Regions from separate parts of the Klebsiella sp. genome, predicted to be linked through region 2. Evidence: predicted binding sites of a transcription regulator. Region 2 holds the regulator's gene; each other region holds the start of a gene.
The links. Region 2 encodes LexA, which represses DNA repair genes until DNA is damaged. Its sites were predicted from a motif close to TNCTGTATGTACATACAGNA; they were not measured.

Region 1 (7,947 bases), on a different contig from region 2:
TCAGTATGGATGGTGATAGCGCTCCGCTGACGGATATCCAGCGGGCGACGCGGTTGGCTGAGGCGCTCCTGCTGGTGGACGACGCGCACGGCATCGGCGTGGTCGGCGAAGAGGGGCGAGGGAGTTGCGATAGCCAACAGGTACATCCGGATCTGCTGATTGTTACCTTCGGCAAAGCTTTTGGCGTGAGCGGCGCGGCGGTACTGTGCAGCGAAGAGTTGGCGGATTATCTGCTGCAGTTTGCCCGTCATCTGATTTACAGCACCGCGATGCCTCCGGCGCAGGCTGTAGCTCTCAGCGCGGCGCTGGGCGTTATTCGTAGCGACGATGGGCAGCAGCGGCGGGAAAAGCTGGCCTGCCATATTGCCGATTTTCGTCGAGAAATGGCCGATTATCCCGGCGAACTGACTCAATCTTGCAGCGCGATTCAGCCGTTGATCGTCGGCGACAACGCGCGCGCGCTGCGGCTGGCGGCACGCCTGCGCGAGCAGGGCTGCTGGGCGACGGCAATCCGCCCGCCGACGGTTCCCTCCGGCAGCGCGCGACTGCGCCTGACGCTTACCGCAGCGCATGAATCCACTGATATTGCTCGTCTGCTGGAGGTGCTGCATGGCGGCGGTGAATAAACGCGCGATAGCGGCGGCGTTTGGTCGTGCAGCGGAACACTATTCTCAACATGATGAATTACAACGCATTAGCGCCTCTCTGCTGCTGGAGCAGCTCAATGTAAAAACCTTCTCCGAGGTGCTGGACGCGGGCTGCGGCCCCGGCAGCATCAGCCGATACTGGCGTGAGGCGGGTAGTCAGGTGACGGCGCTGGATCTCTCCGTTGATATGCTGGCGCAAGCCCGGCGTGGAGAGTGCGCACATCGCTACATTGAAGGCGACATCGAAGCGCTGCCTCTGGCTGAGGGTTGCGTTGATCTGGCGTGGAGCAACCTTGCGGTTCAGTGGTGCGACAATCTTGCCGCCGCCATTAATGAGCTGTATCGGGTGGTACGCCCCGGCGGGCGCGTTGCGTTTAGTACGCTGTTGGCAGGCTCTTTGCCGGAGCTAAATCAGGCGTGGCGAGCTATTGATGAACAGCCACATGCCAACCGTTTTCTTAGTGAGCAGTCGGTACGCCAGACGCTGGTTGGTCGTCGCGCTATCGGTCATATCCATGCCATCACTCTGCCGTTTGCCGATGCGCTCAGCGCGATGCGATCCCTGAAAGGCATCGGTGCGACCCATTTGCACCACGGGCGCAGCCCCGCACCGCTGAGTCGCGGTAAACTGCGGCAGCTCCAGTTCGCCTGGCCGCAGCAGCGGGGCCAGTGTCCGCTGACATATCACCTTTTTACAGGAGTCATCGAACGTGATTAAACGTTTTTTCGTGACCGGAACCGATACTGAAGTCGGTAAAACCGTTACCAGTTGCGCTCTGCTACAGGCGGCCAATCGCGCAGGATTCAATAGCGCGGGCTATAAGCCGGTAGCTTCCGGAAGCGAATATACGGCGGAAGGGCTGCGCAACGACGACGCGCTGGCTCTACAGCGCAATAGCCAGGTAGCGCTACGCTACGAGCAGGTCAATCCTTTCACTTTTGCTGAGCCGACGTCGCCGCATATTATCAGTGCCGATGAGGGCAGGCTAATTGACGCCGCAGCGCTTTCGGCCGGTTTACGCGAGCTGGAAGGGCTGGCGGATTGGGTGTTAGTCGAAGGGGCGGGGGGCTGGTTTACGCCGCTTTCAGAGACGCTGACCTTTGCCGACTGGGTAGAACAAGAGCAGTTACCGGTGATTTTAGTGGTGGGCGTTAAGCTGGGGTGCATTAACCATGCGATGCTGACCGCGCAGGCGGTGTTTCAGGCCGGTCTGCCGCTGGCCGGATGGGTTGCCAACGACATTCAGCCGCCGGGCAAGCGCCACCTTGAGTATCTGGCGACGCTGAAACGCGTGCTGCCCGCGCCGTTTCTCGGCGAGATCCCGTGGCTGGCGGATGTGGCACAGCGCGAGGATCTCGGTCACTATCTCGATCTCAGCGTGCTGGATCGGGCGTCATCCACTGCGCCAGCAGCGGCGCGTCCAGCTGGATAACGTCACCCTGGGCCACGCTGCGTCCGCAGTGCAGCAGACAAAAACGATCTGCCACCCGGCGAATAAACGGCAGGTGCTGCTCGGCGATCAGTACCGTCAGGCCAATATCGCGATTCAGGCGCACCAGTAAATCGCCCAGCTTATGCAGGAAGCGCTGGCCCCCTGCGCGTGAAGGTTCGTCGAGGATCAGCAGGCGCGGGCGGGTTATCAGCGCTCTGGCCAATGCCAGCTGGTACTGATCGTCAGCGGTGAGCGTAATGCCTTTGCTTTGCCGCAGAGCGTAGAGTTCCGGAAACAGATCGTAAATCTCCCCGGCTACCGCTGACGCGGATTCGCCGCCTGCCGCGAGGGCAATATGCAGATTTTCCTCCACGCTGAGCTGCGAGAAGATACGTTTATCCTGCGGGACGTAGCCAATGCCGATGGCGCTGCGTGACTGCGCAGAGAGCGGCATCAGGTCATAGGGCGCAGCCCCTGCGTCCTGCCAGGTCATACTGCCGCTGGCCACCGGGAGGTGCCCGGTAATACAGTTAACGAGGGTGGTTTTCCCCATCCCCTCGCGCCCCATTACGCAAGTACATTTCCCCGGCCTGAGCTCAAGGTCAACATTCCACAGCGTGTGCTGGCTTCCGTAATAGTGGTTCACGGCACGTAGACTCAACATAGACGTTTTCTCCTTTCCTGGGATAGCGGGCGACGAGAAGATTCTGCAAATCCCTTGCCAGGAAAAAGAACTCTCGGTATTTGCTGACAAATACAGGGGTGGCACGGTGAAAGTGAAGAGGGTTACGGCAGACCTTGCACTTTCCCGGTGCCAGAGAGCTGAAATGTGGTGCAAAAAATAATAGAAAATCCAGCTATTCTTTGCCGATAAATCGCAAAAAAAATTCAATAAATTTTTTTAGCAGGTGTTTTGCCCCATTCAGTGATTTCGGCCGGGTGGCACAGGTCATGGGCTGCAGACAGTTATCCACTATTCCTGTGGATAACCTTGTGCATTAGAGTTAGAGAACTTGCGGTAAGCTAGAGATTACGCGGCCTGCGGGCAAATTGACGCGAAACCCATCTTTTCTTAAATTTTGTTAAATATCAATTAATTAAATAAAATCAATGGCTGTAAAAAAAGTGTCACCGACTGCCACAAAAGATTCATCCCCTTGCTTGACAAATGTTAAATGCCAAAAGTTTCTGGGGATAACCCTACTGATTGGTGGATTATCCCGCAAGGCGGCTTTTTTTCGTCCGCGATGGCGGTAAAAAAGACAAATCTACAGATATACGATAGTGTGGTACTGTTTTTATATCCAGTATTATTTATTGGCAAAAGTTGAACTGAAGGGTAGAATTAAACACCTGCCGTTCAACCCTTCTTCAGGTCCTGATTGATGAGTAAACCGTTCAAGCTGCATTCTGCTTTCCGTCCCTCTGGCGACCAGCCGGAAGCCATTCGTCGCCTGGAAGAGGGGCTGGAAGATGGCCTGGCGCATCAAACGCTGCTCGGCGTAACCGGTTCGGGTAAAACGTTTACCATTGCCAACGTTATTGCCGATCTCCAGCGCCCGACGATGGTGCTGGCGCCGAACAAAACCCTCGCGGCGCAGCTTTACGGCGAGATGAAAGAGTTCTTCCCGGAGAACGCGGTGGAGTACTTCGTCTCGTACTATGACTACTACCAGCCAGAAGCGTACGTACCCAGCTCTGACACCTTCATCGAGAAAGATGCTTCCGTTAACGAACATATCGAACAGATGCGTCTGTCAGCGACCAAAGCGCTACTGGAGCGTCGTGATGTGGTGGTAGTGGCATCGGTTTCCGCTATCTACGGTCTGGGCGATCCGGACCTGTACCTGAAGATGATGCTGCACCTTACGGTCGGCATGATAATCGACCAGCGCGCCATTTTACGCCGTCTGGCTGAACTGCAATATACCCGCAACGATCAGGCTTTTCAGCGCGGTACCTTCCGCGTGCGCGGCGAAGTCATTGATATATTCCCGGCGGAATCTGACGATATCGCGCTGCGCGTTGAGCTGTTCGATGAAGAAGTCGAACGTCTGTCGCTGTTCGATCCGCTGACCGGTCACGTTGAGTCAACGATCCCACGCTTCACCGTCTATCCGAAAACCCACTACGTCACCCCGCGTGAACGTATCGTCCAGGCGATGGAAGAGATTAAAGTTGAGCTGGCTGACCGGCGCAAGGTGCTGCTGGAGAACAACAAGCTGCTGGAAGAGCAGCGCCTGAGCCAGCGTACCCAGTTCGATCTCGAAATGATGAACGAACTGGGCTACTGCTCGGGGATTGAAAACTACTCGCGCTACCTGTCGGGTCGCGGGCCGGGCGAGCCGCCGCCGACGCTGTTTGACTACCTGCCGGCCGATGGCCTGCTGGTGATTGATGAGTCCCACGTCACTATTCCGCAAATCGGCGGCATGTACCGTGGGGACCGGGCGCGTAAAGAGACGCTGGTGGAATATGGCTTCCGCCTGCCGTCGGCGCTGGATAACCGCCCGCTGAAGTTTGAAGAATTTGAGGCGCTGGCGCCGCAAAGTATTTATGTCTCGGCGACGCCGGGAGCCTATGAGCTGGATAAATCCGGCGACGAGGTGGTGGACCAGGTTGTCCGTCCTACGGGGCTGCTGGATCCGGTGATTGAAGTGCGTCCGGTGGCGACTCAGGTGGACGACCTGCTCTCGGAAATTCGTATTCGCACCGCGATTAACGAGCGCGTACTGGTCACCACCCTGACCAAGCGGATGGCGGAAGATTTAACCGAGTATCTGGAAGAGCACGGTGAGCGGGTGCGCTACCTGCACTCAGATATCGACACCGTGGAACGTATGGAAATTATCCGCGACCTGCGTCTGGGCGAGTTTGACGTACTGGTCGGGATTAACCTGTTGCGTGAAGGCTTAGACATGCCGGAAGTGTCGCTGGTGGCTATTCTGGATGCCGACAAAGAGGGCTTCCTGCGCTCGGAGCGCTCGCTGATTCAGACTATTGGCCGAGCGGCGCGTAACATCAACGGTAAGGCGATTCTTTACGGCGACAGGATAACGGCGTCGATGGCCAGAGCGATTGATGAAACCGAGCGTCGTCGTGAGAAGCAGCAACGTTACAATGAAGAGCACGGTATTACGCCTACGGGACTCAATAAGAAAGTGGTTGATATTCTGGCGCTGGGTCAGAATATTGCGAAAACCAAAACCAAGGGACGCGGCAAGTTCCGCTCACCGGTTGAAGCTGATGCGGTGGAACTGACCCTGACGCCGAAAGCGCTACAGCAGAAAATTCGCGAGCTGGAAGGGCAGATGATGCAGCATGCGCAAAACCTGGAGTTCGAAGAGGCGGCGCAAATTCGCGACCAGCTTCATCAGCTGCGCGATCTGTTTATCGCTGCGTCGTAGCCGTTTGCGAAATAGAGGCTGGGGCGTGCTTAGCTGGACCTGATGCATTGGTTTGACGTCTCCACAGGCTAAGGGGTCACACCCGTCTGCGGGCCGGTAGCCCGGACAGATGCGCAGCATCGCCTCCGGGAAATGAGCCGGATCAGATGCCTGCGCGTGGCTTCATCCCGGGGGCGGCGCTTGACGCGCCTTGCCCGGGCTACGGGTTTATAGCCGTCTGCGGCCCGGGATTTTCAGTCACGGGTTCAATCCCGTTTTTCCGTGGTCCTTAATGTTGGCTTAATATTGTTCGGCGAAACTATCCTCAATCTACTGAGGATAGCGTCATGCAAAAATTAACCTTCCGCGAATACCTGGCAGTTACCTGCGCCTTTGTAATTGTCGTTGCCTTCTTCCATCAGTGGGTGCTGACGTTCTGACGGGACGTTTTAGGGAAGAGCACCCAGGCGCGAACTCCTGGGCCGGGTTGACGGTTATGTAAAAAGAACTGGGCATCGTGTAACTGGGCGATGCGGGTTACGATACTGAGCCCCAGACCAATACCACCGTAGCGGCTGTCCATGCGCACAAACGCTTTGCTCAATTCACCGCTTTTTGCTTCATCAATTCCCGGACCTTCATCTTCCACCGCCAGAATTGACGTCAGGCCAGGCTTTATCGACACGCGAATCGTCGACCCCGCAGGGCTGTAACGATGCGCGTTTTCCACCAGGTTACGTAAAATCACCCGCACCAGCGTAGCGTCGCCTGACACAATCGCCTCACCACTTCCTTCATCAAGCACCAGCTTCTGTTGCCGCTGTGCCAGCATCGCCTGTAGCTCATCTTGTAGCGGTTCGACAACATCCTCTTTCAGCGCCACCTGCTGATAGCTCCCGGCGGAAAATGACTGACCGACGCGCGCCAGCTGAAGCAATTGATTGATGCTGTTGGTCATTTGATCGAGCCGCTGAATCAGCGGGTCTACGCTGACGCTATGGACTTTTGCCAGCAGCTCCAGATGCAGACGCAGCCCGGCAAGCGGCGTGCGCAGCTCATGGGCGACGTCGGCGGTAAACAGACGTTCGCGATCGAGGGTTAAATTCAGGCGGGAGACCAGCTGATTAATCGCGGTGGTGACTGCAGTAACTTCCGGTACCGATTCTTTCAGGGCGATTGGCTGCAAATTATCCGGGGTGCGGCTTTCCAGCTCCTGCTGGAGGTTGGAAAGCGGTTTGGTGATTTTTTTCACTGCGAGCAGAGAGATATATAGCGCCAGGCCGATAATCAGCAGACTTGGGATCAACAGGCTGGCGACCGCTTCACGGACTTCATGCTCAACATGCTTTTGGTTGTTATGCCCCTCAATGGCGCTAGCAACCAGTAACTGAACCTGTTCTTTGCTCTCATGCCACAGCCAGAATACGCTGATTAACTGACACACCACCAGAATGGTGCCAATAGTCAGCAGCAGCCGGTGGCGCATGGTCCAGTTTTCACTCACAAACAGAGCCATAGCGTTATTCCGTCTCCCCATTATTAACCAGCATATAGCCAAAGCCCCGGACGGTGCGGATCCGCGCTTTACCCACCTTATCGCGCAGATTGTGGATATGCACCTCCAGGGTGTTGGTAGCCGGTTCGTTATCCCAACTGTAAATATCGTTGTAGAGAATTTCGCGGTGCACCGGGCTGCCCGCTTTCATCATCAGGCGGGAGAGCAAGGCGTACTCTTTCGGCGTTAAATCGAGGGACTGCTCGCCGAGCCAGACCAGACGGCGGGTAACGTTCAGGCGCAGATTGCCGATAGTCAGTTCGTTGTCTCCCTGATTGTTATGACGACGCAGCAAGGCGCGAATGCGCGCGTTCAGCTCTTCCAGGGCAAACGGTTTAACCAGGTAGTCATCCGCGCCGGTATCCAGGCCACTGATGCGGTCATCAACGGTATCGCGGGCGGTAAGGATCAGCACCGGCTGGCTAAACTTCTCCCGGCGCATGCGCGCCAGGAAATGCAGGCCGTCTTCATCCGGCAGGCCCAGGTCGAGCACCACCAGACTGTAGTGATTGCTGGCCAGAGAGAGCGCCGCTTCATGAGCAGTAGACACGCCGTCGCAAACGTAGCCCTCGCTTTGCATTGCCAGAATTAATCCTTGTAACAGGAGCGCATCGTCTTCAATGACTAAAATTTTCATCGGCCTGCCTCTCTACATGGCGTTAAAATATCGTCTGTTGCCTGGTACTCGTGGGTGCTGACTCCGAGCAGACCGAGCAGGGTGGAGAAGAGATTATCCTGCGAATACGGTTGTGTTTTCGCTTTTTGCTGCAAACACTGTCCGGATACGCCATAGCGCTGTTGATAATCCGGCGACAGCCACAGCAGCATCGGCACATGCTTTTGCGTATCCGGCGCGATGGACCACGGCAGCCCGTGTAAATAAACACCATCTTCGCCCAGCGACTCGCCGTGATCTGAGAGATACA
Region 2 (7,947 bases):
TATTGTCTGCCAGATGAGATAGCGGTCGGCGAGTTGCTGCAGAGAAGGGAGCGACGTTAGCAAGGCGATAATCTGCTCGCCAGCAAGGCTGTAAATCAGCGCAAACGCCAGCGCTACCATGCCTGACTGACGGCAGGCCGCACGCCATACCTCAAGCAGTTGGCTGCCGTCGCGGGCACCGTAAGCCTGCCCGGAGTGCGCCTCCACGGCGTAGGCAAAACCATCCAGCGCGTAGGCGGTAAAGGTGAGCATGGTCATCAGCACCGCATTGACCGCTACAACGTCAGCGCCAAGGCGGGCGCCATATACCGTCATCGCCCCAAAACACAGTTGTAGCAGCAGCGAGCGCAGCATAATGTCGCGGTTCAGCGCCAGAAGACGGCGCACATCGCCGCGCCACGCGGTTTTCAGCATCGATAGCGAAACGCCCCGCAGTACCAGCACGCGTTTCGCCATAACGAGTCCAATGAAAAAGGTGGCGTATTCTGCTGTTACGGTCGCCAGGGCCGCGCCCTGCACGTTCATATGCAGGCCCATTACCAGCCATAAATCGAGCACGATGTTGAGTACATTACCGACGACCAGCAGGATCACTGGTGCACGGGCATACTGCACGCCCAACAGCCAGCCCAGCAGCACCAGATTCGCCAGGGATGCCGGAGCGCTCAGCCAACGAATCTCGAGGAAACGGCGGGCCTGTTCAAGCACCGCATCACTGCCGCCGACGATGTGCAGCGCCAGATTAATTAACGGCATTCTGAATAGGACGATGGCTATCCCGGCAGCCAGTGCCAGCCCCAGCGGCTGCACCAGCGCACGCGCCAGCCGTTGGGGATCTTTCGCGCCGAATGCCTGGGCCGTCAGACCAGTAGTACTCATGCGCAAAAACAGGAGCAGCATGAAGAGAAAGCTGGTCGCCATTGCGCCAACCGCAACGCCGCCCAGATAAACCGGGCTATCAAGATGACCGATAACAGCGGTATCCACCAGCCCCAGCAAAGGAACGGTGATATTAGAGAAAATCATGGGCAGCGCTAAGCGCCACAGGGCTTTATCGGCGGCGTTAAAAAGCATGGGGAAGAGCCCAAATGAAGAAGTAAGACAGCGCAGCATCATGTATCAGATGATGCTGCGAGATGAAGAGGTTACTGCCAGTTGCCGTTGCGGATAACGCCGACAGCCAGGCCTTCAATAGTGAAACTTTGCTGGCGTAAATCCACCACGATTGGGGTAAATTCGCTGTTTTCAGGCAGCAGTTCGACGACGTTACCCTGTTTTTTCAGACGCTTCACGGTAACTTCATCGTCAATGCGGGCCACAACAACCTGGCCATTGCGCACATCCTGAGTTTTATGTACCGCAAGCAGGTCGCCATCCAGTATACCGATGTCTTTCATGGACATTCCGCTTACGCGCAGCAGAAAATCGGCATTCGGCTTAAACATTGCCGGATCGACCTGGTAGTGGCCTTCGATGTGCTGCTGTGCGAGCAGTGGTTCACCTGCTGCGACGCGGCCGACAAGCGGCAGGCCGCTTTCTTCTTCCGTCAGCAGACGAATACCGCGGGAGGCACCGGAAACGATCTCGATTGCGCCTTTACGCGCCAGCGCTTTCAGGTGTTCTTCCGCCGCGTTTGGGGAACGAAACCCCAAGCGCTGAGCAATCTCCGCACGCGTCGGCGGCATGCCCGTCTGGCTGATATGATCCCGAATGAGATCAAACACCTCTCGCTGCCTGGTCGTTAACGCTTTCATTCCGCCCCCTGGGTGTATATACAGTTATGCTGTGAGTATATACAGCTAACGGTGATTTTGGAACCACATTTCACACAAAAATCAGGAGTTTCTTTCTGTTTTGCGAGCCGCTATGGCATGGCTTAGCGGTAGTTTGACCACAACAGCGTTCCCCATGTGATCAACGCGATAATAATTGCCAACAGGACCGCCGCAGAGCCCATATCTTTCGCGCGGCCAGACAACTCATGATGTTCAGGGCCAATACGGTCAACGACCGCTTCAATCGCGCTGTTGATAATTTCAACTATCATCACTATCAGGACCGAGCCAATCAGCAAAACGCGCGTGATGGCATCGACATCCAGCCAGCAGGCTATCACCACGGCAATAATGGCAGCTATGCCTTCCTGACGAAATGCGGCCTCATTGATCCACGCCGCACGGAATCCTTTCCAGGAATACCCCGCGGCTTTAACGATTCGGGTTAACCCAGTGGTATTATTGGCCATCAAACAAACCTTTTTATGTAAATGACGTCAATGAGTGTACGCGTTTGCCGCGTTACAACGGAAATTTTGCGCACTTTCTGTTATTCTTGCGGCGCATTTGCATGATTAACCAGAGGCTTCACATCGTCTATGTCTGGCTGGCAACGAATTTACTATAAATTACTGAATTTACCATTAAGGGCACTGGTAAAAAGCAAGTCAATTCCGGCACAACCTGCTCAGGAATTGGGCCTGGATACCTCACGTCCCATCATGTACGTCCTGCCCTACAATTCGAAGGCGGACCTGCTGACGCTTCGCGCTCAATGTCTGGAACATGAATTACCGGACCCGCTTGAGCCGCTGGAGATCGATGGTACCCTGCTTCCACGCTACGTGTTTATTCATGGCGGCCCGCGTGTTTTCACCTACTACACGCCGAAAGAAGAATCCATCAAGCTGTTCCATGATTATCTGGATCTGCACCGCAATCATCCCGACCTTGACGTGCAGATGGTGCCGGTTTCGGTGATGTTTGGTCGTGCTCCAGGGCGTGAAAAAGGCGAAGTGAACCCGCCGCTGCGTATGCTAAACGGCATTCAAAAATTCTTCGCCGTTCTGTGGTTGGGTCGCGACAGCTTTGTGCGTTTCTCGCCTTCGGTCTCTCTGCGCAAAATGGCAGACGAGCACGGTACCGATAAAATTATCGCCCAAAAGCTGGCCCGCGTGGCGCGTATGCACTTCGCCCGCCAGCGCCTGGCGGCCGTCGGTCCGCGTCTGCCCGCACGACAGGATCTGTTCAACAAGCTGCTGGCGTCAAAAGCCATTGCCCGCGCTGTAGAAGACGAAGCGCGTAGCAAGAAAATTTCCCACGAGAAGGCCCAGCAAAACGCCATCGCCTTGATGGAAGAGATCGCCGCAAACTTCTCTTATGAAATGATTCGCCTGACCGACCGCGTACTGGGCTTCACCTGGAACCGACTGTATCAGGGCATTAACGTCCATAACGCCGAGCGCGTACGCCAGCTGGCACATGAAGGCCACGAGATAGTCTACGTCCCGTGCCACCGCAGCCATATGGACTATCTGCTGCTCTCTTACGTCATCTATCACCAGGGACTGGTGCCGCCGCATATCGCCGCCGGTATCAACCTGAACTTCTGGCCTGCCGGGCCAATTTTCCGTCGTGGCGGCGCGTTCTTTATTCGCCGCACCTTCAAAGGGAATAAGCTCTATTCAACGGTGTTCCGCGAATATCTGGGCGAGCTGTTCAGCCGCGGCTACTCGGTGGAGTACTTCGTTGAGGGCGGTCGTTCACGTACCGGACGCCTACTGGACCCAAAAACAGGCACCCTGTCGATGACGATCCAGGCGATGCTGCGCGGCGGTACCCGCCCTATCACCCTGGTGCCGATTTATATCGGCTACGAGCACGTGATGGAAGTCGGTACCTACGCCAAAGAGCTGCGCGGGGCGACGAAAGAGAAAGAGAGCCTGCCACAGATGTTGAAAGGCCTCAGCAAACTGCGCAACCTCGGCCAGGGCTACGTCAACTTCGGCGAACCGCTGCCGTTGATGACCTATCTCAACCAGCATGTCCCTGACTGGCGCGAGGCTATCGATCCTATCGAAGCGGTCCGCCCGTCATGGTTGACGCCGACGGTGAACAACATCGCCTCCGATCTGATGGTGCGTATCAACAACGCCGGCGCGGCAAACGCCATGAACCTGTGCTGTACCGCGCTGCTGGCCTCTCGTCAGCGTTCTCTGACTCGCGAGCAGCTCACCGAACAGCTGGAGTGCTATCTCGCCCTGCTGCGCAACGTGCCTTATTCGCCGGATGCCACAACACCTGAGGCCTCAGCCAGCGAGCTTATCGACCACGCGCTACAGATGAACAAGTTCGAAGTCGAGAAAGACACCATTGGCGATATCATCATTCTGCCGCGCGAGCAGGCAGTGTTGATGACCTATTATCGCAACAACATCGCCCACATGCTGGTGATGCCGTCGCTGTTAGCCGCCATTGTGACCCAGCATCGTCGCATTACCCGCGCCGAAATATTGCGTCATGTCGAGATGTTCTATCCATTCCTGAAGGCTGAGCTGTTCCTGCGTTGGGAGAAAGCCGAGCTGAGGGGGGTCGTCGATGCGCTGATTGCTGAGATGCAGCGTCAGGGACTGATCGCCCTGAACGAAGACGAAGTGAGCGTCAATCCGTCGCACGCCCGCTCTCTGCAACTGCTGGCCGCTGGCGCACGTGAAACGCTGCAACGTTATGCCATCACCTTCTGGCTGCTGAGTGCCAACCCGTCCATGAACCGCAGTTCGCTGGAGAAAGAGAGCCGCACCGTGGCTCAGCGTCTGTCCGTGCTGCACGGTATTAACGCGCCGGAGTTCTTCGATAAGGCGGTGTTCAGTACTCTGGTGTTGACCCTGCGTGACGCAGGCTATATCAGCGATACCGGGGATGCCGAGCCGGAAGAGACATTAAAGATCTACCGCATGCTGGCAGACCTGATTACTTCTGATGTGCGTCTAACGATTGAAAGCGTTACTCAGGATGAAGCGTAAAGTTTGAAGAGCGATCCCGGCTTGCGCTACGCTTAGCCGGGCTACCAGACTGTTTGTCGCCCGGCTAAGGCGTTTACGCCGCAAGCCGGGTAAACCACAAAACTACTGCATATACCCCATCGCCAGGCCAAGAAACAGCACCAGCCCCACATAGTTATTGTTTAAAAACGCCTTAAAGCAGTCATCGCGTTCACGTCTAAATATCAGCTTCTGCTGCCAGACAAACAGCGCTGCGGCGATAAGCAATGACCAGTAATACTCCCAACCCAGACCGTTCAGCCAGCCTATTGCCGCCATCAAGGCCAGCACCGCGACCTGTAAGATGCCGATGATGAGACGATCGTTATCGCCAAACAGAATCGCCGTCGATTTAATACCGATTTTCACGTCGTCATCGCGATCGACCATCGCATACTGGGTATCGTAGGCCACCGCCCACAGGATATTGGCGAGAAACATCAGCCAGCAACTCAGCGGCAGAGATTCGCTCACCGCCGAAAATGCCATTGGAATCGACCAGCCAAACGCCGCTCCCAGCACCACCTGAGGCAGGTGAGTGTAGCGTTTCATAAATGGATAAACCCACGCCAGCGCCAGCGCGGCGACCGACAGCAAAATAGTCATGGTGTTTAAGGTCAACACCAGAAGAAACGAGAACAGCACCAGCACAATAAACAGCGTTCTCGCCTCTTTTTCGGTGACGTCGCCGCTTGGCAGCGGGCGGCGGGCGGTGCGCTTAACGTGGCCGTCAAACTTACGATCTGCATAGTCATTCACTACGCAACCGGCAGCGCGCATCAGCCAGACGCCCGCGACAAAAACGGCGAGGATCCACAGCGGTGGTATCCCCGGCGTTGCTACCCACAGCGCCCACAGCGTCGGCCACAACAGCAGCAGCGCGCCAATCGGTTTGTCAGTCCGCATCAGGCGGTGAAACGCCAACAGCTTGTTCTGCGTCAGACTCCACTCCATTTTCTCTTCCTCTTAATACAACGGCGATGCAGGCAGAAACAGTTCTGTCAGCAGCAGCGGTTTGCCACTCAGCCGGAGGCGGGAACGACGCCCCCAAAGCTCTGCATGACGACCAATTTCAATAAAGTCACGGGTTAGCGTAGATGACGTAAACAGATAGCGGCCCAGAGGCGTCTGCCCAAGCTGTTGCAGCGCCAATTCCGGACCATTGAGCGTCGACTCCGGCACGATAGTGCGACCAGCCAGCCAGGGTTCATCATCGGCGCAAAGGATAATTTCCCGCAGCCAGTAGCGCGGTTCATCCGCGAGCAGGGTCTCTTCACCCGCCAGCGCTTCGCGTCCAACAAAACCTTCGTTTACCATGATAACGCTGACTTTTTTCCCCTGTTGCTCAAAACGTTTGGTCATTGAGTCTTCAAGCAATAACCAATCGCGCAGATGCGCATCCATCGGGGGCTGAGTGGCAAAATAACGCAGCGCACGCAGTTGCGTCAGCGCAGGATGTGACATGCCTGATTCTCCGGAACATAACGAGAAACTATTGTATCGCAGAATGGGTCGATGGGGGCGGGCAAACGTCAATATACGATCATCCGCGCAACAGCCATGCAACAGCGGCCATCGCGCGATAAAAAAAGGTGCGCCCAGGCGGACGCACCTAAAGGCTGTGCCTAAACATCAGCATTGTGGGGAGACGATCACCCCTTGCCTTTTACACTGCTGATAAAGGTGGAACGAGCAGATTTCGAGCCAAGACGTTCAGCTTCGTTCATCAATTTCAGAGCTTTGTCGATATCGCCTTTAGCGACCGCCTGCTTAATGCCGTTGTTGAAGTAGGTTTCGGTGTCATCAAGCATCGGCTCGCTTTTCGCCGCCGGGGCTGGGGCGGCTACCGGTGCAGCAACAGGTGCCGCCGTATTACCGACGGTTACAGGGCCTGGACCGGACGAACCAAACAGTGGGCCGACCAACACGCTAGAGCCGCTATTGGTTTTCACTTTTAGCTTCAGCACGCCATCGGTGGTGTGCCTGGCAATCGGGTCTGGAATATCCGGGATCGCATTGCCTGCGCCTTTAGCGTAAGCCTTCGCCGGATCCATCAACGTTGTGGTTTGCTGTAAATCTTTTTCCGTTGTAAAGACCAGCACGTAAAGCTTCTGCTGTCCTAATGCCGGAGTCAGGCGCATCACGCCCTCAAGCCGATCTGCGGTCATCACGCCAGGCTGCTGATAGGTAAAGTAGCTACTGGGGAAGAACGCGGATGGCGTCATATTCTGGTCAAGAATCAGTACGTTCGGGGCAAAAATTTGTTTTTGCTTATTTACTTCGCTAGTGAGCGTCAGAGTCAGCTCGCCAATATTCGCCGGAACGCTCCAGGCGGCAACCGGGCCAGAGATACCAGCAACATCTAAACGTTGCCCGCCGGTGAGTAAATCAACGGACTGCGTCTTAGATTGATCAACTGGAGTCCAGATTAATTGCTGCAGGGCAGCGCCAGGTATGGAGGGGGCTGCGCTGGTGTTTTGTGGTACGAAGTTGACATCGGCAAGGCTAATCCCCGGCACGCATGCCAACATCCCTGCAGATAAACACAGGGCGACGAGAGTTTTCTTCATTTTCATTGTTCTCACCTCGGATAGCATAGATTTAGCGGTAGCCAGGCAATAGCGCGCTAATTCTGAATAATCAGGAGGGGCATAAGCCCCTCCGTGTTACGACATAATGACTACTGAATTACCACCAAACTTCCATCTGCGCGCCGAAGGTAACTTCGCTATCGCTACCGCGGCTGTTAGTCAGGAGACCATTACCGCTGCTGTCTTTAGTCTGCAGACCGGAGGTGTTGCTGTTACCCCAGTTTTCATCCCATTTCGCGTAGGTGGCGAAAATACGGATTGCCGGACGGGACCAGACGCTGTTACCTGCCTGCCATTGCTGGGCCAGAGTAATTTTGTACTGGTTGTTGTTTTCGCTGGTACGCTGGGATTTCACGTTGTCGTAACCGACTTCCAACTGGGTGCTCATGATCGGCGTCCATTTGTACATCGGACGAACACCGACAGTGTACCAGGTAGAACCGTTGTTGCTGTCCAGATCCACATCCTGGTACATCGCAACGTACATCAGGCCCCAGTCATCGTTGAAGTCCATCGCGCCGTGATCCAGAACGCGGATCA
Region 3 (7,947 bases), on a different contig from region 2:
CTGGTGGTTGTGTCTGATGCATATCTTCTGTGGTATTGCACAATGTGTGACCATCATCGGCATCCCGGTCGGTATCGCCAATTTTAAAATCGCCGCAATTGCTTTGTGGCCACTGGGCCGTCGAGTCGTTTCTGTTGAGACCGCCCGCGCCGCGCGTGAGGCCAATGCCCGTCGCCGCTTTCAGTAATTGGATGGAACAAAGAAATGCTTAGCCCCCTGCTACGCCGCTATACCTGGAACAGCGCCTGGTTATATAACATCAGGATCTTTATCGCACTCTGCGGTACGACTGCATTTCCATGGTGGATTGGTGAAGTAAAACTGACTATTCCCTTAACACTCGGAGTAGTGGCTGCGGCGTTGACTGACCTTGATGACCGCCTGACAGGACGTCTGCGCAATCTGGCCATCACTCTGGTGTGCTTCTTTATCGCTTCGGCATCGGTGGAACTTCTCTTTCCCTGGCCCTGGCTGTTTGCGATCGGCCTGACCCTCTCCACTATAGGCTTTATTTTGCTCGGTGGATTAGGACAACGCTATGCAACAATCGCCTTTGGCGCTTTATTAATTGCTATCTATACCATGCTGGGCGTAACGCTTTACAGCCATTGGTACCTCCAGCCGTTGTTTTTGTTAGCCGGTGCGGTCTGGTATAACTTACTCACTCTAGCCGGACATCTTATCTTCCCTATCCGCCCTCTTCAGGACAATCTGGCCCGCAGTTACGAGCAGTTGGCTCACTATCTGGAGCTTAAATCGCGACTGTTTGACCCGGATATCGAAGATGAAAGCCAGGCGCCGTTATATGACCTGGCGATAGCCAACGGCCAGTTAGTCACCACACTGAATCAGACGAAAGTCTCTCTATTGACTCGTCTACGCGGCGATCGCGGTCAGCGCGGTACCCGCCGCACTTTGCAGTATTACTTCGTGGCTCAGGATATTCACGAACGCGCCAGCTCATCGCATATTCAGTACCAAACGTTGCGCGACCACTTTCGCTATAGCGACGTGATGTTTCGCTTTCAACGTATGCTGTCTATGCAGGCGCAAGCGTGCCAAAAACTCTCACGCGCTATCCTGCTACGCGAACCCTATCAACACGATGCCCACTTTGAACGGGCATTTATGCATCTTGATGCCGCACTCGATCGTGTACGGGCGAGCGGAGCACCGGCTGAGCAACTTAAGGCGCTCGGCTTTTTGCTCAATAACCTGCGAGCGATAGATGCCCAGTTGGCGACCATTGAATCCGTACAGACTACTCTACAGACCAATAACAATACTGAAAACCTGCTCGCGGATGACCAACCTAACGGTTTTAGCGATATCTGGCTACGTTTGCGCAATAACATGTCACCGGAGTCAGCTCTATTCCGTCACGCGGTTCGGATGTCTTTAGTCCTGTGCGCGGGCTACGCCTTTATTCAGCTTACCGGGCTGAACCACGGCTACTGGATATTGCTGACCAGCCTGTTTGTTTGCCAGCCAAACTACAACGCCACGCGCCACCGACTGGCGTTAAGAATAATCGGTACGCTGGTTGGAGTAGCGATAGGACTCCCGGTCCTGCTCCTGGTACCTTCAGTAGAAGGCCAGTTACTTCTGATTGTTCTGACTGGCGTGCTGTTCTTTGCTTTTCGCAACGTACAATACGCCCACGCAACGATGTTTATTACCCTATTGGTCCTGTTGTGCTTTAACCTGCTGGGTGAAGGCTTTGAAGTCGCCTTACCCCGTATATTTGATACGTTGATCGGTTGTGCGATCGCCTGGGCAGCCGTAAGTTTTATTTGGCCCGACTGGAAATTTCGCAATTTGCCGCGAGTCCTTGAACAGGCAATCAACGCCAACTGCCGATATCTGGATGCTATTCTTGAGCAATATCATCAGGGACGTGACAACCGACTGGCTTATCGTATCGCGCGGCGTGCGGCGCATAACCGCGATGGTGAACTGGCATCAGTAGTCTCAAATTTGTCCACTGAACCCAGAGCTGACTCAGCGATGCGAGAAACCGCATTCCGCTTACTGTGTCTGAACCATACTTTTACCAGCTATATTTCAGCGTTGGGTGCCCATCGGGAAAAACTGACAACACCGGATATTCTGGCGCTGCTGGACGATGCCGTTTGCTATGTTGATGATGCGCTGCACCATGCACCCGCTGATGAACTGCGGGTACAGCAAGCTTTGGCAAGCTTGCAGACCCGGATCCAGCACCTTGATCCTCGAGCTGACAGCAAAGAGCCTTTGGTGCTCCAGCAAATTGGATTACTGCTGGCGCTGCTGCCAGAAATATGTCGGCTACAACGACAGGTCAATGTTCAACCCGAGTAAGTCTCTATCTCTCGCTGCTGTTCTACCGCCCACTCTTCGAGTTCCTGACGCAGTTGCATCGGGAGTGTGGCGGCATGCACGCCATCGATAGCCCCAGATAACGAATAAAGCACATTGACCGTTAGCGCTTTATTTAATCTTAATAACCTCAGCCAGGCTTTTTTCGCTCCAATTTCGCGCAACGTTTTTTCATCAGGAATACCTGAATTAATCAGCTGCAGCTCCATGTGGAAACTAATATTTGGCAAATTTTTTAATCTCCCTGAGTTTTTCTGCTTTTGCTTCTCATTGCGTGCGGTCTGAAATGAAAAAAATGATAGCTGGAAAAGCATATTGTTGTCACGCCAAAGTGCTTCATCGATATGATAATATTTCAGCGCAGCTGGTCGACCATTCTTTCGCATTATCAAAAGAGGGGTTTTATGTTCAACGCGATACTCCGCGCTCTGCTCACAAACCCTAAGATAAATTTCCCCCTCAGCAACCATAGCAAAAACGGTATTATCTATCGCCAGACTATAGCCGCCAAATAAAGGCCGACAACTGATTTTCCCTAATGATAACAAGCAATTCTGGAACTGTTTGATCCGTAGACTTGGAAATTTCTTCATGATTATTCCTTTGTTAATCATGTAAATAAAAAATAGTTTCGTTAACGGATCCGCTAATTAAGAAAGTAATTGACTTCTCTTGATGCGGCAAGATGAATTATGCCTTCATTTTAACCAACTTATGTTTTTGCGAGCCGCTTTCAGAAAAATATCGCTCAATGAAGTCAAAATGCAATAAGGTAAAGTATTTGATAAATATTAATAACAAAAGAAACCAGAATACTTAGCATCGGTAGTGCATCCAAAACGGATAACACTCATACAGGGGAGAAAAATTCACTCAAGTAGAAATGTTTTCAACCATGAATTCACATCATATGCATACTGGAATCATGCTTTCCCCACCGAATCAACCGGGAAAAAATGAAGTACAGATTTCAGTCAACAGAAGAGAAAATGTGGTTGATCTTTTTACCTGTCGTGTGTACTGTACATTCATACAGTAACTCACAGGCGGGATAGACTATGTTTACTTCAGCTCACGCAAATCGTTCACCACTGACTTCTACTTCAGTACGCCGTCACGCTCATGATGCAGTCGAACACCCAACCAATGGGCTGATCAGTGAAATTGTCTATCGCGAAGATCAACCCATGATGACGCAACTATTATTGCTTCCTCTATTACAGCAACTTGGTCAGCAATCACGCTGGCAGCTGTGGCTAACGCCTCAGCAGAAACTGAGCCGCGAATGGGTACAGTCCTCAGGTTTACCGCTGTCAAAGGTGATGCAGATCAGCCAAATGTCGCCCAACAATACGCTGGAATCAATGATCCGCGCACTGCGTACCGGCAATTATAGTGTTGTGATTGGCTGGTTGTCAGATGAACTCACAGTTGAAGAACATGAACAACTGGTTGTCGCTGCGCAAGAGGGCCATGCAATGGGCTTCATCATGCGTCCAGTGAGAAATATTGGTCAGCCAGGCAGACAACTTTCTGGGCTAAAAATTCACTCAAACGTGTATCATTAAATGAATTTAGGATTAATCCTGGAATTTTTTTTGCCCTGGTGGATGGCTTAATTTTTTAATGCCCGTTTTTGTTAAAATGCCTGTCTGATGCGGTCTCGCGACTTTTTTTGCAATATGAAATCCAACCCTACGTTGTTAAACATTAGGTACACAACCCTTTTTTTTCATATGCCTGACGGAGTTCACACTTGTAAGTTTCTAACTAAGTTGTAGACTTTACATCGCCAGGGGTGATCGGCTTTCGCTGCATGTATCAGCATAGTTAACAACAAGTCACGCCCCGGGTGAAGGATTTAACCGTGAGGTCTTTTGTACCTTCATGGCGAATTTTGGATGATAATGAGGCGCAAAAAATGAAAAAGACAGCTATCGCGATTGCAGTGGCACTGGCTGGCTTCGCTACCGTAGCGCAGGCCGCTCCGAAAGATAACACCTGGTATGCAGGTGCTAAACTGGGCTGGTCCCAGTATCACGACACCGGTTTCTACGGTAACGGTTTCAAAGGTAACAACGGTCCGGTTCGTAACGATCAACTGGGTGCTGGCGCGTTTGGTGGCTACCAGGTTAACCCGTACCTCGGTTTCGAAATGGGTTACGACTGGCTGGGCCGTATGGCTTACAAAGGTAGCGTTGATAACGGTGCTTTCAAAGCTCAGGGCGTTCAGCTGACGGCTAAACTGGGTTATCCGATCACTGACGATCTGGATATCTATACCCGTCTGGGTGGTATGGTTTGGCGCGCAGACTCTAAAGGCAACTACGCTTCTAACGGTGTTTCTCGCAGCGAACACGACACTGGCGTTTCCCCAGTATTCGCGGGCGGCTTAGAGTGGGCTGTTACTCGTGACATCGCAACCCGTCTGGAATACCAGTGGGTTAACAACATCGGCGACGCTGGCACCGTTGGTACCCGTCCTGATAACGGCATGCTGAGCTTAGGTGTTTCCTACCGCTTCGGTCAGGAAGATGTTGCTCCGGTTGTAGCTCCGGCTCCGGCTCCGGCTCCAGAAGTAACTACCAAGCACTTCACCCTGAAGTCTGACGTTCTGTTCAACTTTAACAAAGCAACCCTGAAACCGGAAGGTCAGCAGGCTCTGGATCAGCTGTATACTCAGCTGAGCAACATGGATCCGAAAGACGGTTCCGCAGTTGTACTGGGCTACACCGACCGTATCGGTTCTGATGCCTACAACCAGCAGCTGTCTGAGAAACGTGCTCAGTCCGTTGTTGATTACCTGGTATCTAAAGGTATCCCGGCTAGCAAAATCTCCGCTCGCGGTATGGGTAAATCCAACCCGGTCACTGGTAGCACCTGTGACAACGTGAAAGCTCGCGCTGCTCTGATTGACTGCCTGGGTCCGGATCGTCGCGTAGAGATCGAAGTTAAAGGCTACAAAGACGTAGTAACTCAGCCGCAGGCTTAAGTTATCGCGTTAATAAAAAACCCCGCTGATGCGGGGTTTTTTGTATTAAATTCATGTTTAAAGCAACAAACCAGCGGAATACCAACGTTCACTTTAGCTCTTAATGGCTACTCTTTACCCAGCAACACTTGCAAGTCGTGCTTCAAACTGGACATCTTACTGGCATATTTTTCTTTATGTTCAGCATCCTCAATCAGCTGTACGATCGTTTCCGACAGGGTCATACCCCGCCTTTGCGCCAGACCTGCCAGCCGCTGCCAGACCATAAACTCCAGGTCGATAGATTTTTTACGAGTGTGCTGATGCTCCGCGTTAAAATGTCGCTTGCGACGAGCGCGTATAGTCTGCTTCATACGGTTCGCTAACTCTGGATTCATATGTTGCTCAATCCAGGTATTCACCAGAACAGGTTCATTTTCGAGCGTGAGTAAGACATCGACCGCAGCTTGCGCAGCGCTGGCTTCAATGTAGCGGGTTATCGGTTCACCTTCCCGGCACTTTTTTACCAGATATGTCCATTTCCAACCGCTTTCAAGATTTTCCAGTTGTTGATATTTCATTGCGATCTCAATGTGACCGTGTAACTCTTTTCAGGATATCAGTTTTTTCTTCATCTGCTGAGAATAAATCATCTTTCGTGATGTGGGTAGATTCGTTATCACTGCGACCAACGCAATCACTCGTGTGCTCAGACGCCGCATAATGTATAATCGCGCGTTTTACATCTGACTAAAAAACAGCGACTTTGACCATTACGAAACTTACCCGAAACGACCTCGCTCCTGATACGGAAAGTTATCAGGCGCTGTTTGCACAAGCCGACTTAGCACAAGCAGAAGCATCTCTTTCTGGCGAACTGCAACCCCGCTTATTCTATGCCCTGGAGCAACTTCTAGTGACTCCAGCCATTTCGCCGTTCATGCTGGTTAAAGCACCAGAAGAACCAGAGTATCTGCAATGGTTGGCGAACGAAACTCGTACTTTACATCAACCATCTGAACCGCTTTATGGCGTACGTTACCAGATTGATGGTGGAAACATCACCAGCATCCCGGCACAAGCCGCAGAAGATAATTTCGCGAGCATCGCACCGGTTGAAGCAGCCGACTGGGTAGAAGCAGAGCAACTCTTTGGCTGTGTACGCCAGTTCAATGGTGAAATTAGCCTGCAACCAGGTCTGGTTCATCGTGCCAACGGTGGTGTATTGATCATCTCCCTGCGCGCATTGCTGGCTCAGCCCCTGCTGTGGATGCGGCTAAAAAATATGATTGCCCGTCAGCGTTTCGACTGGCTGTCAATCAATGAGTCTCGCCCTCTTCCGGTTAGCATCCCCCCAATGGCGCTCAACCTGAAAGTCATTCTGGTTGGCGAGCGAGAATCACTGGCTGATTTCCAGGAGATGGAACCCGAGCTTTCTGCCCTGGCTATTTACAGCGAATACGAAGACAATTTACAGATTGTCGATGCAGCCGCCATGAAACAATGGTGTCAGTGGGTCTGGCAAAACGCACACCAACTCGAACTCCCTGGGTTAGCTGCCGAAACCTGGCCGCTGTTGATTCAGGAAGGTGCACGTTACACTGGCGATCAGGCAACCCTACCGCTGTGTTTGCTATGGATTGCACGCCAGCTTAAGGAGGCGGCGGCCTTCTGTGAAGGTGAAGAGATTAGCGCCGAAGAGATGCAAACCATGCTGGAACGTCGTGAGTGGCGCGAAGGGTATCTCGCGGAGCGGATTCAGGACGAAATTCTGCAAGAGCAAATCCTCATTGAGACCGAAGGCGAATGTATCGGCCAAATCAACGCGCTATCGGTTATTGAATTCCCAGGCCATCCGCGCGCATTCGGCGAACCGTCTCGCATTAGCTGCGTTGTTCACATTGGCGATGGTGAGTTTATTGACGTCGAACGCAAGGCTGAGTTGGGTGGCAATATCCATGCGAAAGGCATGATGATCATGCAGGCGTTTTTGATGGCTGAGCTGGAGCTTGATCAACAACTCCCCTTCACCGCCTCGTTAACCTTTGAGCAATCCTACAGTGAAGTGGATGGCGATAGTGCCTCCATGGCTGAACTGTGCGCATTAATCAGTTCGCTGGCCAATGTTCCCATTAACCAGAGTATTGCTATTACCGGCTCTGTCGATCAGTTTGGTCGTGTACAACCTGTTGGTGGACTCAATGAGAAAATTGAAGGTTTCTTTGCTATATGCCAGCAGCGTGGTTTAACCGGTAAACAGGGCGTCATTATTCCAGCCGCCAACGTCCGTCATCTGAGTTTAGCAAAGGAGCTACAACAAGCCGTTGCTGAGGAACAGTTCTTTATCTGGGCCATTGATGACGTCACTGAAGCATTACCCCTTCTGACCCAACTATTATGGGATGGAGAAGGACAAACTTTACGGCAAACCATCCAGGAGCGGATTGCACAGGCGACACAGCAAGAAGGTCGCCATCGCTTTCCGTGGCCGCTGCGCTGGTTAGGCGGTTCAGGTTCTAACTGATCGGACTTGTTCAGCGTACACGTGTTAGCTATCCTGCGTCCCGAACTCAAAATAAGGCTTACTGAAAACATGGTAGATAAACGCGAATCCTATA
Region 4 (7,947 bases), on a different contig from region 2:
CCTGCCCGACCTCAGCCAGGTCCGCCTGGCCTGCTGCATGCATCTTGATATGAAAATGATCCCGCTGGTACAAGGGCTCCTCGAGAAAGGCGCAAAAGTTTTCCTCACCACCTGTAACCCAACGACCGTGCAGGATGACGTTGTCGCCTGGCTGGTGGAACGCGGCGCAGAAGCCTGCGCATGGCGCGATATGAGCGATGCCGACTGGCAGCAATCCTGGGAAAAAGCAATTGCCTGGCAGCCGACGCATCTGTGTGAAATGGGCGCGGATATTACCACGTTACTGCATCAGCGCGGCGAGTTCGGCAACATCGTGGCTGGGCTTGAAGCAACGGGTTCCGGCGTCAGTCGCCTGGGCGATATCCGTCCCGGCTATCCGATTTTTAACTGGGATGATTTACCGGTTAAAGAGGGGCTACACAACCGCCATATGGTCGGTTTGACCGCCTGGCACACCTTCTTCCAGACCACCCATCTGACCCTGCATGAGAAAAAAGTACTGGTGATCGGTTATGGTCTGGTTGGTCAGGGCGTAGCGGCGGCAGCAAAAGCCTTCGGCGGCCAGGTGATGGTGGCGGAAATCGATCCGGCCCGTCGACTCCAGGCGGCCTACGACGGCTGGCACGTAGTTGAATTACAGGAAGCGATTTCCTCAGCAGACGTCGTTGCCACGGCGACCGGTGGTAAAAAAGTGGTCAATAGACAGGCGCTGGATAAGGCCAAAGATGGTGTGTTTATCCTCAACGTCGGGCACGTGGCGGAAGAGATTGACTGCGAGTACCTGCGCCAGTTCAGCCATGAAGAGGTGATGCCGTATATTAACGCCTATCGGATGGGCGATAAAACCGTGTATCTGATGGCTAATGGTTCAATGCTCAACCTGACCGCCGGTTTTGGCGATAGCCTGAACGCCTTCGACGTCACCCTGGCGGTGATGACCAGCGGCATTCAGCACATCGTGACCGACGGAATGAACGCGCCAGCGGACGTTTATCTGCTGCCGCAGAGCGTGTGGCAAACGGCGCTGTAGGCGTTTGCGCTGAATAATTTCCCGGAGGCGGCGCGATGCGCCTGTCCGGGCTACCCAGTTTGTCGGCTGTACCAATCCGTAGCCCGGGAAGCCACAGCGCCACCGGGAAGAAAGCAATTCCTACAGCAGCGCCAGCAGAAATATCACTTCACCCAGCTCTATCGCCGCGCCTAATGTATCGCCGGTTTGCCCGCCCAAAGTACGCTTCAACGCCTGACCCAACGCCCAGACCAGCACCACCGTGATGAGTGCCGCTCGCAAACCGTTGACTCCGAGCAACAGCGTCGTCAGCACCAGAGCTATCCCCATGGTAATCAGCGTCTGACGCAGCGTAATCTTGCCGATAAACAGATTACCCAACCCCTCTTCGCGGGCGTAGCGCTGGCGATACATCAGCAGCACCGCCATACCGCGCCCCACGGCGCAGGCAGCCGCCAGCGCAGCAATTGCTGGCGTCCCGCGTAGCGCGACTTCGCTCACCACCAGCACCTTAGCGACCAGCACGAAGATCAGCGCCAGACCGCCGTGGGTTCCTAGCCGACTGTCACGCATGATTTCCAGCATCCGCTCACGGCGACGGGCGGAGAAGATGCCATCGCAGGTATCCGCCAGACCATCAAGATGAAAACCGCCGGTCAGCAGCGCCAGCGCCAGCACGCCGAGCAGCGCGGCCAGCGGGCCACCACACCACAGCTGGAGCAGCATCACCACCGCGCCGCCGATAGCCCCCAGCAAAAGCCCGACGAACGGAAACGTAACGATACTACGTTGATATTGTTCTATCTCCAGTCCCTGGGACAAACGCGCCGGGACCGGCAGGCGGCTGATAAACGATAATGCGGCAAAAAAAGACTTAATCATTGAAGTGAGACTCCTGTCGATAAAACCCACGGTCGGCGATGATTTATCGCCGACCGCTACCCGATTTATCCGCGTAGCAATTTTGCAAAAAATGCCTGGCATCCATCTTCCAGACGCCAGTGAGCCAGCCGGGTATCACGGTGGTGTTGGATACGAGCGGTTACTTGATTGTCGGAAATCCAGGAGGTGATGATGTAGGCAGCCGAAACGAAGGTGTTGAGTATAGATTCGGCATCACGGCATTGGTCGCTATGCGCGCCACCGGCAATCAGTATCATCGCGGCGGCACCTGTTGCAGGGACAGCATGAGATAAACCCTTCCGATATCAATATGTTTACGGCGGGAGTATACCAAATTATAGGGGATTGGATCAGCGTTGCGCGGGCTGTTTTGCTGAGGATTTGAGAGATAACGCAGATTTGGAGAAAGATGACCCCGGCGGCGAGAACCGCCACCGGAGCGCTAAACCGGGGATTACTCGGCAGATTTATCTTCTACTTTCGCTTCGCCCATCGCTTTCAGCTTTTTAGAGATGTCGCGACGTTCTTTGGAGATTTCAGCATTTTTGATGATGTAATCATCAACGCGATCTTCGTAATCGCTTTTCATGCTGGCAATGATGCCTTGAATAGCTTCAACGCTCATGCCCGGCTTGATGTAGTCGCTGAGGTTATCCAGCAGCAGTACACGCTTCTGGTTATCACGGATCTTTTTCTCAACGTCCTGAATTTCACGCTGCAGCTTGTTCTTACGACGGTACAGGCGAACAAACTCCAGTACGTCCTGGAAAGAAGGCTTAATTGTTTCCATTTTTACACCCCTAATATTTGAGATTCGGATTCGCTAAAGCGACTGCTACATAGGGCTAACATAACTGTTAGCAGCCGCTGATGACAATGTTTTTTCCTTTGCCCTAATCATAACCCTAAACGCTGCTGAATCGAAGCAAGCGATGGGCAAACCGCGCGTATCTGGTCTTTATTTACGCAACGCCCGGCAGATTAAATGCGACAGCAGTTCAAGCTGGCGCGCCAGCTCTATGGTTAACCAGACATAACCATGGATCGGCGTTTCGGAGAAATTCTCATCCTGCTGCTCTTTGATAAGCAGACGCAGCTCGGCAACGATTTCATTCAGCTTTTCATTATTGGCGAGAATTGGCTGCGGGTTACCTTCGTAGAGTGCATGAGCGATGGTCAGCAGCGTTTGCTGTGTCATTTGCTGGGTTTCACGCAGCGTATGGGCATTAAGCATCACGAAGTGACCGGGCCTTGAGGCCCAGTAAGCATTGATTTGCAGCTCCAGCATACAGACCAGATTGCGGCTGACGGTCTGGATCGCCTCGAAGATGGATTTCTGGATGTGCGTCTCTTTGCTGGCCGGGGTGATCAAACCACGCATTTTCACCACGTCGTTGAGCACTTTTTGCAGATGTTTTTCCAGACGCGGACGTTCAACGAGATTCGGCGAAAAGCCCGCCTGATAGAGCCTGTTAAAAGTGGTGACGTAGCTGGCCATCTGGATACGCCAGTGCAGAAACGCCCGCTGCGGCCAGATACCCGTAAACAGCATCGCCAGCAGGGAACCAAAGATAACGTCGCCGCTTCGCCACAACGCAGTATTCATGTCTCCCGGCGGCGCACCGACCACCACCGCCAGCGTAATACCGATAAGCAGCGCCTGGTAAGGCTTTTTACCCAGCGCCAGCCAACCGCAAAGGAACATTGCCACCGCGCACCACAGCAGCATAATGGGCAGCGAGATAAGCTCCAGCTTGAGCGCCACCAGCCCGAGTGCCGAACCAAGAATGGTGCCGCCGATACGCTGAAACGCACGCGGCACCACGTTTCCCCAAAAGGAGATGGGCCCCATCACCACCACCAGGGTGATAAGAGGCCAGGTCCCTTCCGGAACCTTAAGCAAACGCACCAGCAGAAAGGTGAGCACAAAGGCCAATGCTATTCGCACACCATGAACTATGCGGTAATGGCGATACAGCCGAATTTCAAATGGCTTTAGTGATTTATCCGCGCGCACAACCGACTCCGACACAACGAAAATGCCAATTGTAACTGCTTTTTCGCCGCAAGCATCACGCGAATGTAAGAAACCTTGTCCACTGAGGGGACAAAGCCTTATTTCACCGAGGGCTCGACCGCAATGTACATCTCGATATCCCAGTAGCCATCCTTATCACCATCGTTAAGATAGACTTCAAAGCAGGGATCCATCGTCATCTGATACTCTTTGCTTTGCATCAGGCTGTCGAAGAACTGACACCACGGCGTCTTGAAATCAAAATTTTCGACTCTGGCGCGGGCGACAGCATAATCTCCGGCGGCGATTTCGGTCATCATCACACCTTCGCTGTTAGCGGGGAGCTCATAGCCTTCCGCCACCGTGACGGCAGTATCGCAGCGTAGTTTTTCCGCCGGGACTTCATCAGGGTTGTCGTAATAGACAGCAACCCATTCCTGCGCCGGAACCTGGCTGTTATCAACCCACATCATCAGCTGTTCAAAGCCCTGCTTTACTGTCTGTTCCCAGGGACCGACCAGATGAAACCCAGCGATCTTTCTTTTGCCCACGGATTTAACGTTATAGTCCATACTGCCTCCATTGTTGATAAATACTGTATGAATATACATGCAATCTAACAACACTATCCCCCATAGTATGTGCGGTAATTCACAAAAATCGCGTGTGAAAAGCCTAAAAAACAGCCGCCATTCGATTACAAGCTGAACGGCAGTTCGAGACCGATACTGGCCCCAAGATCATCGCTGGCGCTATGGTTAGCATCGGTGTACCACACGGATGTACTCAGGCGTACCGTCGGCATGACATCACCGCTCCAGCCCAACTGCACGCCTTTGAGCGTATCGGCGTGCGGGAAGGCTTTGTTGATCCGTTGGTTCTTCGGATTCACCTCGGCGTACACCAGACGCGCGCTCCAGCGCTGGTTCTCTTCGGTCACCAGTTCCACCTTCCCGGCATACAAGCGTCCGTCGCCCCCCATTGCATCACCCAGCGGATATCCCTGCTGGTAGTAACCATCTTTGTAAATGAAGTGGTTATAGATATAGTTGGTGCGTCCCATATTCGAACGGGTATCGTGGGCTTCCAGGTACCAGTTAACCGCGTTGCTGTTCCATTGATGATGCCCTTCCACGCCGCCAAGATAGAGGTGCGCCGAGGGTAAATACCCGGCTTCATCTTCGCCGATCATCTGACCGTAAACGCTCACCGGCCAGCCCAGCGTTGGCGCCAGCTTCAGTTTGAAATCAAAACCAGCCAGCTGATTGCCTGGATCGTCGGCTGATTCGCCAGTGTTGTCATTGCCAGTCAGACCATCCCAAAAGCTGCTAAACGAAGAAGGACGTCCTTCTCCACCCCACTGCATGATGCGCGAGGCCCCCAGCTCCAGCGAGGTCAACGGCGAAAACGTCAGGCGACCGCCGAATATTTTGGTATGCGGTACGGCGGCATACTGGTTCATCTGGCTGGCGGAAAGTTGATACTGCCACGGACCAATCCAGCTTAGCCATGACGTCTCTGGCGCGCTCTGTTCGGCACGCTGCAGCAGAAAACCGGTCATCGGTCGCGCGGCATCGGAACGAATCAGGCTGCCCTCATAGCCTGGCCCCCACCACTGCGGGATCTGCCCGAACGCCAGCCACTGGTTCCACAACTTTACCGCGCCGTATGCGCCGTTAGTGTTAACGTTTGAACCGTTGCTAATGCGCTTGTCCCCTTCAACGTTGCCCTGTAAGTGCAGATCCCACCATTCGCCGCTGTTATTCAGCGCAATAGAAAGCGACTGATCAGCGGGATAAGACTGGGCGAAGCCCTGCGGCGTTCCTGGTTTGTCAGTGGAGCTGTAGCCGGTGAGGCGCACGTCGGCTTTTAGTGATCTTAATCGCTGATTCACCCGACTCAGCACCACCCGCTCTGCGGATGTTGTCGGATGGGCATTCGCCAGCGCCCGGTTAATCTCCTCCTCGCTCAGGGGCCAGGTCGACAAACTTAAAGAGAGGGTTCCACGGTCGGACAACCAGGCTAAATCATTGCGGAATTCGTTATCGGCCAGAACCAGGCCAGAGGCAAAGCAAGAGGTGCTAAAAACGGCGTACAATCCCAGAGAAAGCGCACTACGCGCAAAATATTTCATCTTCCCAGCTCCATGTTTGGCGCAGAAGCGCCAGGTTATTTCCTGAACGGTGACCGGGTAAGGTAATGGATTGAAACTAAACGAAGCGCCAACCAAAGTGGCATAATAATCAAACAGCTACGAGGTGCCGCTCCAGAACGGAGCGGCCGGAGAGTTACAGCTTCTGATGTAAATAATCGCTAAAGCGCGAGAAAACACCGCCCTTGCCGACGCTTTCCAGCGTCACCAGCGGCCAGTGGGCCACAACTTTATCGCCATCATAAAGCGAGATTTCGCCGACCCGCTGATGGGCGGCAATCGGTGCTTCCAGCACTTTTTTATCCAACACATATTTGGCTTTAATACGCGACACTTCCGACTTCGGCAATGCCAGCCAGAAGTCCTGATCGGTGCCCAGCGTTATCTGCTCTTTATCACCATACCAAATACGCTCAACCCCGACCTGTTTGCCGTCCTGCAAAACCTGTACGGTATCGAAATTTTGCTGACCCCAGTGCAGTAGCTTCGCCGCCTGTTGTTCCCGTCCTTTCGGGCTTTCAGCCCCCATCACCACCGCAATCAGACGGCGCTGACCATCCACCGCCGAAGCGATCAGGTTAAATCCTGCCCCGGAAGTATGGCCGGTTTTCAGGCCATCGACGTTCATGGTTTTATCCCATAGCAGGCCATTACGGTTCTGCTGGGTAATGCCGTTCCAGGTCAGGCTTTTCTGACTATACATATGATACACGTCCGGCGAGCCATGAATAATCGCCCGCGAGAGCACGGCCAAATCGTAGGCCGAACTGTGTTGCCCAGGCGCGTCCAGACCGTGAACGGTTTCGAAGTGGGTATCCTTTAAGTGCAGTTTCTCTACGTAGCTATTCATCAGCGCGACAAACTGTGGCTGACCGCCCGCAACATAGTCTGCCAACGCCACGCAGGCGTCGTTACCAGAGTCAACAATTAGCCCGCGGCTCAAATCACGCACGCTGAGGCGGTCGCCGGGCTTCAGGAACATCAACGAGGAACCATTAAATACCGGGTTACCCTGCGCCCAGGCGTCTTTACCCACCGTGACGATATCATCGAAGGTAATACGGTGACTGTCGATGGCGCGGTCAACCACATAGCCAGTCATGAGTTTGGTCAAACTCGCGGGATTGCGCTGCTGATGCTCGTTACCCGCAGTCAGGATCTGACCGGTGGTGTAATCCATCAGCACCCAGGAACCGGCCTGAATGGAAGGCGGTGTCACGTTGACGGGGAAATCATTGGCGGCAAATGCGCAGGAAACGCTCGCAGCGAGCAAAGTTACAGCAATAAACAAACGGCCTTTCAACGGCATATCCTCTAAATTGACAGATTCGCCGTCCTTTTTACGGAACTTCTCGTTTCATATCAGGGTTTAATTGCAAGAAAATATGACATCTCAGACGATGGGCAAAGCCGATGCCCTTCTGATGGCCCGGTAAATCGTTTACCATGATGGCTGCTCGCCACCAGGGATAATGAACAGATTATGCAAGATAGCGCCAACCAGCCCGGATTTTTGTTTCACGACTACGAGACTTTCGGCACCAGCCCTTCGCTCGACCGACCGTCGCAGTTTGCCGCCATTCGCACCGATGAAGATCTGAACGTTGTCGGTGAACCAGAGGTTTTCTACTGCAAGCTCGCCGATGACTATCTGCCTCAGCCGCAAGCGGTAATGATAACCGGAATAACGCCGCAGGAAGCTATCGCCAAAGGCGACAACGAAGCCGCCTTTGCCCGCCGCATTCACGATCTGTTCACGGTGCCGAAAACCTGTATCGTCGGCTACAACAACGTGCGCTTCGATGACGAAGTGACGCGCAATATCTTTTATCGCAATTTTTACGATCCTTACGCCTGGAGCTGGCA

Region 1: the regulator LexA is predicted to act here: its motif matches at 3,371-3,390, upstream of uvrB (excinuclease ABC subunit UvrB).
Region 3: the regulator LexA is predicted to act here: its motif matches at 3,377-3,396, upstream of sulA (SOS-induced cell division inhibitor SulA).
Region 4: the regulator LexA is predicted to act here: its motif matches at 4,523-4,542, upstream of sbmC (DNA gyrase inhibitor SbmC).

Annotation. Positions count from the first base shown of each region.
Region 1 covers NZ_JAPUEW010000016.1:82,488-90,434, reverse strand. The annotation lists gene bioF (8-amino-7-oxononanoate synthase) at 1-626, shown strand, start outside; gene bioC (malonyl-ACP O-methyltransferase BioC) at 610-1,365, shown strand; gene bioD (dethiobiotin synthase) at 1,358-2,080, shown strand; gene QVF11_RS06625 (ABC transporter ATP-binding protein) at 2,022-2,744, opposite strand; gene uvrB (excinuclease ABC subunit UvrB) at 3,466-5,487, shown strand; gene pmrB (two-component system sensor histidine kinase PmrB) at 5,885-6,982, opposite strand; gene pmrA (two-component system response regulator PmrA) at 6,987-7,658, opposite strand; gene eptA (phosphoethanolamine transferase EptA) at 7,655-7,947, opposite strand, start outside.
Region 2 covers NZ_JAPUEW010000072.1:14,756-22,702, forward strand. The annotation lists gene dinF (MATE family efflux transporter DinF) at 1-1,074, opposite strand, end outside; gene lexA (transcriptional repressor LexA) at 1,146-1,754, opposite strand; gene QVF11_RS21610 (diacylglycerol kinase) at 1,877-2,245, opposite strand; gene plsB (glycerol-3-phosphate 1-O-acyltransferase PlsB) at 2,375-4,798, shown strand; gene ubiA (4-hydroxybenzoate octaprenyltransferase) at 4,901-5,770, opposite strand; gene ubiC (chorismate lyase) at 5,783-6,280, opposite strand; gene malM (maltose operon protein MalM) at 6,469-7,392, opposite strand; gene QVF11_RS21635 (maltoporin) at 7,505-7,947, opposite strand, start outside.
Region 3 covers NZ_JAPUEW010000066.1:173,024-180,970, reverse strand. The annotation lists gene QVF11_RS20090 (YccF domain-containing protein) at 1-187, shown strand, start outside; gene yccS (YccS family putative transporter) at 205-2,340, shown strand; gene QVF11_RS20080 (TfoX/Sxy family DNA transformation protein) at 2,328-2,951, opposite strand; gene sulA (SOS-induced cell division inhibitor SulA) at 3,417-3,926, shown strand; gene ompA (porin OmpA) at 4,280-5,350, shown strand; gene matP (macrodomain Ter protein MatP) at 5,458-5,910, opposite strand; gene QVF11_RS20060 (Lon protease family protein) at 6,096-7,853, shown strand; gene fabA (bifunctional 3-hydroxydecanoyl-ACP dehydratase/trans-2-decenoyl-ACP isomerase) at 7,923-7,947, shown strand, end outside.
Region 4 covers NZ_JAPUEW010000050.1:30,746-38,692, forward strand. The annotation lists gene QVF11_RS16075 (adenosylhomocysteinase) at 1-1,030, shown strand, start outside; gene cobS (adenosylcobinamide-GDP ribazoletransferase) at 1,151-1,891, opposite strand; gene QVF11_RS16085 (bifunctional adenosylcobinamide kinase/adenosylcobinamide-phosphate guanylyltransferase) at 1,957-2,169, opposite strand; gene QVF11_RS16090 (DUF496 family protein) at 2,367-2,702, opposite strand; gene QVF11_RS16095 (FUSC family protein) at 2,871-3,929, opposite strand; gene sbmC (DNA gyrase inhibitor SbmC) at 4,028-4,501, opposite strand; gene QVF11_RS16105 (capsule assembly Wzi family protein) at 4,627-6,063, opposite strand; gene dacD (serine-type D-Ala-D-Ala carboxypeptidase DacD) at 6,218-7,384, opposite strand; gene sbcB (exodeoxyribonuclease I) at 7,565-7,947, shown strand, end outside.